Regions from separate parts of the Nonomuraea sp. NPDC003754 genome, predicted to be linked through region 2. Evidence: riboswitches for the same ligand, from Rfam matches in the RefSeq annotation. Region 2 holds a riboswitch; the other holds the start of a gene.
What was found. A riboswitch is a leader RNA that binds a small molecule or an ion and turns the genes downstream of it on or off. The one in region 2 is predicted to bind glycine.

Region 1: linked by a shared signal. The riboswitch ahead of gcvP (aminomethyl-transferring glycine dehydrogenase) and the one ahead of gcvT (glycine cleavage system aminomethyltransferase GcvT) in region 2 are both predicted to bind glycine.

What each region holds. Positions count from the first base shown of each region.
Region 1 covers NZ_JBSGJX010000059.1:26,530-30,439, forward strand. The annotation lists gene gcvP (aminomethyl-transferring glycine dehydrogenase) at 1-2,478, opposite strand, end outside; glycine riboswitch at 2,626-2,717, opposite strand; gene ACWEVS_RS41980 (MerR family transcriptional regulator) at 2,752-3,372, opposite strand; gene ACWEVS_RS41985 (bifunctional nuclease family protein) at 3,566-3,910, opposite strand, start outside.
Region 2 covers NZ_JBSGJX010000015.1:674-4,583, forward strand. The annotation lists gene gcvT (glycine cleavage system aminomethyltransferase GcvT) at 1-964, opposite strand, end outside; glycine riboswitch at 998-1,093, opposite strand; glycine riboswitch at 1,094-1,191, opposite strand; tRNA gene ACWEVS_RS19855 (tRNA-Leu) at 1,241-1,324, opposite strand; gene bcp (thioredoxin-dependent thiol peroxidase) at 1,404-1,877, opposite strand; gene ACWEVS_RS19865 (DUF3618 domain-containing protein) at 1,974-2,300, shown strand; gene ACWEVS_RS19870 (amino acid deaminase/aldolase) at 2,439-3,626, opposite strand; gene ACWEVS_RS19875 (DUF6286 domain-containing protein) at 3,727-3,910, shown strand, end outside.

The DNA.
Region 1 (3,910 bases), on a different contig from region 2:
GCCGTAGTCGATGAGGCGCTTGGCCACGTCGTCGACCGTGACGCCGGTCTCCTTGGTGATCTGGCGCAGGTCGATGATGCACTCGTGGGCGACCAGGCCGCCGCGTCCGGTGTAGAGGACGGGGTAGTGCGGGGCCAGGCGGCGGGCGAGGTAGTTGGCCGACAGGATGGCCTGCTCGGTCGCGGCCTTGAGGCCCTCGCCGCCCATCAGCCTGACGTAGGCCCACGAGATCGGCAGGATGCCGGCCGAGCCGTACGGCGCGGCCGAGACCGGGCCGACCGGCGAGCCGTCGCGCAGCGGGTGGCCCGGCAGGTAGGCAGCCAGGTGACCGCGCACGGCCACCGGACCGACGCCGGGGCCGCCGCCGCCGTGCGGGATGCAGAAGGTCTTGTGCAGGTTGAGGTGGGAGACGTCGGCGCCGAACTCGCCCGGCTTGGCCAGGCCGACGAGGGCGTTGAGGTTGGCCCCGTCGACGTAGACCTGGCCGCCGGCGGCGTGGACCTTGGCGCAGACCTCGGTGATCGTCTCCTCGTAGACGCCGTGCGTGGACGGGTAGGTCACCATGATCGCGGCCAGCGACTCGGCGTGCTTGTCGATCTTGGCCTCGAGGTCGGCCAGGTCGACGTTGCCGTTGTCGTCGCAGGCCACGACCACCACGCGCATGCCCGCCATGACCGCGCTGGCGGCGTTGGTGCCGTGCGCGGAGGAGGGGATGAGGCAGACGTCGCGGTGAGCGTCGCCGTTGGCGCGGTGGTAGGCGCGGATGGCCAGCAGCCCGGCGAACTCGCCCTGCGAGCCGGCGTTCGGCTGGATGGAGACGGCGTCGTAGCCGGTCACCTCGGCCAGCCAGGCCTCCAGCGTCTCGACCAGCTCGACGTAGCCGCCGGCCTGGGAGAGCGGCGCGTAGGGGTGGATGCCCGCGAACTCGGGCCAGGTGATCGGCTCCATCTCGGTGGTGGCGTTGAGCTTCATCGTGCAGGAGCCGAGCGGGATCATCGACCGGTCGAGGGCGATGTCCTTGTCCTGGAGCCGGCGCAGGTAGCGCAGCATCGAGGTCTCGGAGTGGTGGCTGTGGAAGACCGGGTGGGTGAGGTAGTCGCTCTCCCTGGACAGGCCCTCGGGCAGGGCGTCCTCGGCGGCCAGGTCGGTCAGCGAGACGCTCACGCCGAAGGCGGCGGCGACCTGCTCCAGGTGGGCCAGGGTGGTCTTCTCGTCGCAGGCGACCGAGACGTGGTCGGCGTCGGCCTGCCAGAGGTTGACGCCGCGCTCGGCGGCCGCGGCGACCACCTGGGCCGCCTTGCCGGGCACGCGGGCCAGCACGGTGTCGAAGAAACCGTCGTGGACGATCTCGACACGGCCGGCGCGCAGGGCCGCGGCGAGCGTGACGGCCATGCGGTGGGTGCGCTGGGCGATGCGGCGCAGCCCCTCGGGGCCGTGGTAGACGGCGTACATACCGGCGATGACGGCCAGCAGCACCTGGGCGGTGCAGATGTTGCTGGTGGCCTTCTCGCGGCGGATGTGCTGCTCGCGGGTCTGCAGGGCCAGGCGGTAGGCGGGGTCGCCGTCGGCGTCCACCGACACGCCGACGAGCCGGCCCGGCATCTGGCGCTGCAGGCCCTCGCGGACCGACATGTAGGCGGCGTGCGGGCCGCCGAAGCCGAACGGCACGCCGAAGCGCTGCGAGGAGCCGATGGCGATGTCGGCGCCGAGCTCGCCGGGGGCCGCGACCAGCGTCAGCGACAGCAGGTCGGCCGCGGCCACGACCAGCGCGCCGCCCGCGTGGGCGGCCTCGGCCAGGGCGCGGAAGTCGCGCAGGCGGCCGGAGGCGCCCGGGTACTGCACGAGCACGCCGAAGCACTCGGGCAGCTCACCGTCGAGGGAGTCGACGACCAGCTCGATGCCCAGCGGCTCGGCCCGGGTGGCCAGCACGGCCTTGGTCTGGGGCAGCGCGTCGGCGTCGACGACGAAGACGTTGCTCTTGGACCTGCCCGCGCGGCGCGCCAGCGTCATCGCCTCGGCGGCGGCGGTGGCCTCGTCCAGCAGGGAGGCACCGGCCACGTCGAGACCGGTCAGGTCGGAGACGACGGTCTGGAAGTTGAGCAGCGCCTCCAGGCGGCCCTGGGAGATCTCCGGCTGGTAGGGCGTGTAGGCGGTGTACCAGCCCGGGTTCTCCAGCAGGTTGCGCCTGATCACCGCGGGGGTGACGGTGTCGTAGTAGCCCAGGCCGATCATGGAGGTGAGCACCTGGTTGCGGCCGGCCAGCGCCCGCAGTTCGGCGATCACTTCGCTCTCGCCCGCCGCGACGGGCAGCTTCAGCTGGTCCTTGGCCCTGATGGCCTCGGGTACGGCCACCGCTACCAGGTCGGCGACCGACTCGAAGCCGACCGCCTCCAGCATCTTGGCCTGCTCGCCGTCCGAGGGACCGATGTGGCGGGTCGCGAACGGCGGCGCAGCGAGGTCGCTGAGGGGCTCGGTCATGGAAACTGCCTCCCAAGGCTGGTGGAGAGCACGGGCGTCTGCCGGGTCTCCCCCTCTGTCATCAACCTGAGAGGTTCGCCCGCGGGGTCGCGGGCTTGCACCGTCGGTGAGACGCGCCTGGCGGGCGTGCCTGCTTTCCAGAGTGGCCTCGTCCGAGCGGTACTGGGTGCCTGAGAGATTCCGGGGAGGGTTGCTCCTTCGGCGCCCCGGTGGCCCGGGGACTCTCCCGCTCGGGGTCGTCGGCTCCAGCCCTAGGCTACCAGTGTCCGGGAATCAGCCCATTCGCCGGGCTCTGCGGCGCTGGGCGAGTTCGTCAGTGGGATGGTCGGCCGGGACGGTGTCCTCGACCGCCGCTCGTTCCCCCGGCAGCTCCGCGAGCGATCCCTCGACTTCGCGCCAGACCCTGCCGAGCGCGATACCGAACACTCCCTGACCGCCTTGCAGCAGGTCGATGACCTCGTCGGCCGAGGTGCACTCGTAGACGCTGACGCCGTCGCTCATGAGCGTGATCCTGCTCAGGTCGCCGACGCCCCGATCTCTCAGGTGCTGTACGGCGGTGCGGATCTGCTGGAGCGACACGCCGGTGTCGAGCAGCCGCTTGACGACCTTGAGCACCAGGATGTCGCGGAAGCTGTAGAGCCGCTGCGAGCCGGATCCGTGCGCGGCTCTTATCGTCGGCTCGACCAGGCCCGTGCGCGCCCAGTAGTCCAGTTGCCTGTAGGTGATGCCGGCCGCCGCGCAGGCCGTGGGGCCGCGATAGCCGATGTCGGCAGGCAGCGTCGTGGGCTGCTCGTCGAAGAGCAGGCCCTGCTCACCGGCACGCTGGCGCGCGGTTTCGCGCCGCACCGGATCTTCCTGGCCGGCCGTCTTTCCCTCGCCGCTGCTGACCGCCACGCGGACCTCCGGCTTTCTCTCATCCCGTGGTCTGATCTGGGGGTTCGTAAATGACAACCACAGGTTTCACTTGCACCGTAGGACCGTGACCATCCGCAGTCAACGATCCGGCTCGGCGCGTCGCGAAGCGTAAATGCAGTGAAATGCGTACCCCAGGTGGCGACCAAGGGCACGAGCCTTCACGAAGGGAGTCCTACCCCGCGCGTCCGAAGTCCTCGGGCGTGATGGTGTCAAGGAACTCCCTGAACTTCTCCACCTCATCCTCCTGGTCATCGGGGATGATCACTCCGGCCTCCTGCACGACCTCCTCGCTGGCGAAGATCCGCGCACCGGTGCGCAGCGCGAGGGCGATGGAGTCGGAGGGGCGCGCGCTGACCTCCACGCCGTTGGAGAAGACCAGATCGGCGAAGAAGATCCCGTCACGCAGAGCGACGATGTTGACCGCACGCAGGCCGACGCCCAACGCGCTCAGCACGTCCCTGAACAGGTCGTGGGTCAAGGGCCTGGGCGGCGGTTCCTCCGCCTGGGCGAGCGCGAT
Region 2 (3,910 bases):
CGAGGGTCTGCGACGGCGCGCCGCTGGTCACCTCGCCCACGACGGCCCCGTCACTGGTGACAGGGAACCCATGGCGAGGGACCCTGCGACCCGTCGCGACCAGGCCGACCAGGCGGCGGCGCGGCGGGACGTCCTTGACCTGCTCGAGCGCGGCCCTGCCGACGAAGTCGCCGGGCTTGTCGAACTTCACCACGCGGCCGAGGCCGGCGTCGAAGGGCGTGAGCGAGACGCCGAGCTCGTTGCCGTACAGCGGCATGCCGGCCTCGAGGCGGAGCGTGTCACGGCTGGACAGGCCGGCGGGCATGATCTCGTACGGCTCGCCCGCCTTGGCCAGCGCGTGCCACAGCGCGACGGCGTCGGCGTTGGCGACGAAGAGTTCGAAGCCGTCCTCGCCGGTGTAGCCGGTGCGGGCGATGAGCGCCTCGGCGCCGGCGACCGTGCCGGGCAGGCCGGCGTAGTACTTCAGGCCCGCGAGGTCGGCGTCGGTGAGCGTGGCGAGGATCTCCTGGGCGCGCGGGCCCTGGATCGCGATGAGCGCGTACTGGTCGGAGCGGTCGTCGACGACCGCGTCGAAGCCCTCGGCGCGCTCGGTGAGGCGCTCGGCGACCATGGGGTAGTTGGAGGCGTTGGCGACGACCATGTACTCGTCGTCGGCCAGGCGGTAGACGATGAGGTCGTCGAGGACCCCGCCCTGCTCGTTGACGATCATCGTGTAGCGGGCGCGGCCGGGCGCGAGCACGGACAGGTGGCCGACCAGCGCGTAGTCGAGCGCCTCGCCGGCCTGCGGGCCGGTCACGAAGATCTCCCCCATGTGGGACAGGTCGAACAGCCCGGCCCGCTCGCGTACGGCCTTGTGCTCGGCGGACTCGCTCCCGTAGCGCAGCGGCATCAACCAGCCGGCGAAGTCGGTCAGCGTCGCGCCGAGGCTCTCGTGTACGTCTCGTAGCGGTGTCGGTCGGGACATTGTTCGCACCTCAGGATGGGTTGGATGCCAGGATCCTCCCCCTCTGTCATCGGTGCCTGAGAGCTTCACCCGGTTTTGCCGGACTTTCACCTTCGGCGAGGCCCCGCAGGCCTGCTTTCCAGAGGTCACCTTGCCCGCGCGGTCCTTTGCCTTGAGAGGTTCGCGGGGAGTGCTTGCTCCTTCAGGGGTCCTGGCCGGGTGCCAGGACGCTCTCCCGCGTGGGTTCATCGGTGTCCGTAGGCAAGACTAGTACGGATCCGGCCATCAAGGGAAAGGTGCGGGCGGGGGGACTCGAACCCCCACAGTGTCACCACCAACAGGACCTAAACCTGCCGCGTATGCCGATTTCGCCACGCCCGCGCAACCGCCATCAGCTTAGCGCCCGGGCCGGGGCCGAGATACTCGTTTGCGATCAAGCCCGCGGACTTGATCGCAAACCTCAGGCCAGGCCGAGCTTCTTCTTCAGACCGGCCACGTGGCCCGTCGCCTTCACGTTGTAGAGCGCCTGCTCGATCTTCCCGTCGGGGCCGATGACGAAGGTCGAGCGGATCACGCCGACGACCTCCTTGCCGTACAGCTTCTTGGCGCCGTACGCGCCGTAGGCCTTGTGGATCTCCAGGTCGACGTCGGACAGCAGCGGGAAGGTCAGCGCGTCGCGCTCGACGAACTTCACCAGCTTGTCGGTCTTGTCCTTGGAGACGCCGAGAACGACGAAACCCTCGTCGGTCAGCTGACCGAGGTTGTCGCGGAAGTCGCACGCCTGCTTGGTGCATCCGGGCGTCATGGCGGCGGGGTAGAAGTACAGGATGACGCGCTTGCCGCGGTAGGCGTCGAGAGAGACGGCGCCGCCGTCGGCCGCGGGAAGCGTGAAGTCAGGAGCGGCGTCTCCTGGCTGGAGCTTGGTTTCGGTCACGGGCTCAACCTAACCCCAATCGAAGGGACACGTTTCGCCCGCCGTGCGGTACGGCGGCGCGACCTGACAGACTGATCACCCTGAGAAAGGAGAGCCATGGCCGAGACCGACCCTGAAGAGCTGGAGCGCAGGATCACCCGGACGCGCGCCGAGCTCGCGCGGACCGTTGACGCCATCGCCGACCGGGTGAGCCCCAAGCGGGTGGCCCAGCGCAGCATGGACGAGGTCAAGTCGAGGGCCGAGCACTTCGTGGCGTCGGTCGGCGATCTCGTGGGGGTGACGCCGCGGCCGGTGCGCTACGACGACGACGCCGGGGACCTGTGGGAGGACGAGCGGCCCGTCGGCTCGGCGCTGATCGCCGTGGGCGCGGTGCTGGTCGTGGGCGCGGCGATCGTCCTGTGGCGCCGGCGCCGCAGGCGCTGACGGGCAGGCGTCACCGGCCCGCCGGGCGCCCCGCGAGGGGCCGACGGACGGGCGCCACACACCCTCGCGGACGCCGAGCCTCGCGGCCGAGCCTCGCGGACGCCGAGCCTCGCGGACGCCGAGCCGGAGGGGGGCGGGTCAGAGGAAGGTCCTGCCCTCACCCCGGTAGGTCGGGACCTCCTCGACGACCTTGTCACCCTCGACCAGCAGCAGGCTCGCGAACCGCTCGCACAGCTCGCCCGACTTGGCGTGGCGGAACCACACCCTGTCGCCGACGCGCAGGTCCTCGGCGGGCTGGCCGAGCAGCGGGGTCTGCACCTCGCCCGCACCCTCGTCGGAGGAGTAGCGCAGCCCCGGCGGCAGGTACGGCTGGGGCAGCCGCGACGGCCCCGGCGCCCCTGAGGCCAGGTAGCCGCCGCCGAGCACGGTCACCACGCCGAGCCCTGGACGCCGGACGACCGGAAGGGCGAACAGCGCGGCGGGACGGCCGCTGAAGCCCCGGTAGAAGTCGAAGAGCCTGGGGTGGAAGAAGCCCGAGCCGGCCGCGCACTCGGTGACGGCCTTCTCCCTGACCGTGCGGTCGACGCTGCCGGTGCCGCCGCCGTTGACGAACTCGAGGTCGGCGACCTGCCTGACGGCGTTGACGATGCGGCCGCGCCGTACGATCAGCTCGCGGGCCGAGCGGGCCTGCATCAGCCTGATGGCGCGGGCGAAGGCCGCGTTGCCGGGCGGGTCGTCGCCGACGCCCGCGATCTGCGCCTCGTAGGCCATGAGGCCGACCAGGCGGAAGGCCGGCCGCTTGGCGATCTCGGCGGCCAGGTCGGCGGCGTGGGCGGGTTCGCGGACCGGGGAGCGCAGGGCGCCGGCGCGGAAGCGCCCGCCGAGGGCGACGTATCCGGCGTCGATGTCGAGGCAGAGCCGCAGGACCGGGCCGCCTGCCGGCACCGCTGACTCGATGAAGTCGAGGTGCTCGGCGGAGTCGACCATGAGCGTGATCTCCCGCACGGCCCGCTCGGTGGCGGCCAGCGCCGCCAGCGCCGTCCTGTCGGCGGTGGGATAGGCGACCAGCACGTCGCTGAACCCCTGCTCGACCAGCCACAGCGCCTCGGGCAGGGTGAAGGCCATGACGCCGCTGAAGCCGTCCATGGCGAGGATGCGTTCGAGGACGGGGCGCGAGCGGACCGACTTGCTCGCCACCCTGATCGGCTTGCCGCCGGCTCTGCGGACCAGGCCCGCCGCGTTGGCCCGCAACGCCTCCAGATCGAGGATGGCGAAGGGCGGCTCGAACGCGGCGGTGGCCCTGTCGTAGCGCTGGCGGTCGTCCATAGAAGCAGGGTAATACCGATGTTCGCCGGCAAAGATCCGGCAAACCGGCGGCGGGGAAGGGCTTTGTGGCGCGGCGGCCCCCTGTACCTCTGTCGGTGTGATGACAACACTCCAGGACCGCCTGCCTGGTGGAGCCGCTCCGAGCGAGCACGAGACGCCCCGCCGCAGGGCGTCCAGGGTGCTCAGACCGGCACGAACCCCCGCCGGTGTCGCGGTGGCCTTCACGACGTCGACCGGGCTGACGCTGCTCGCCGCCGAGGTCCTCGCCGGGCTGTTGGGCGGCG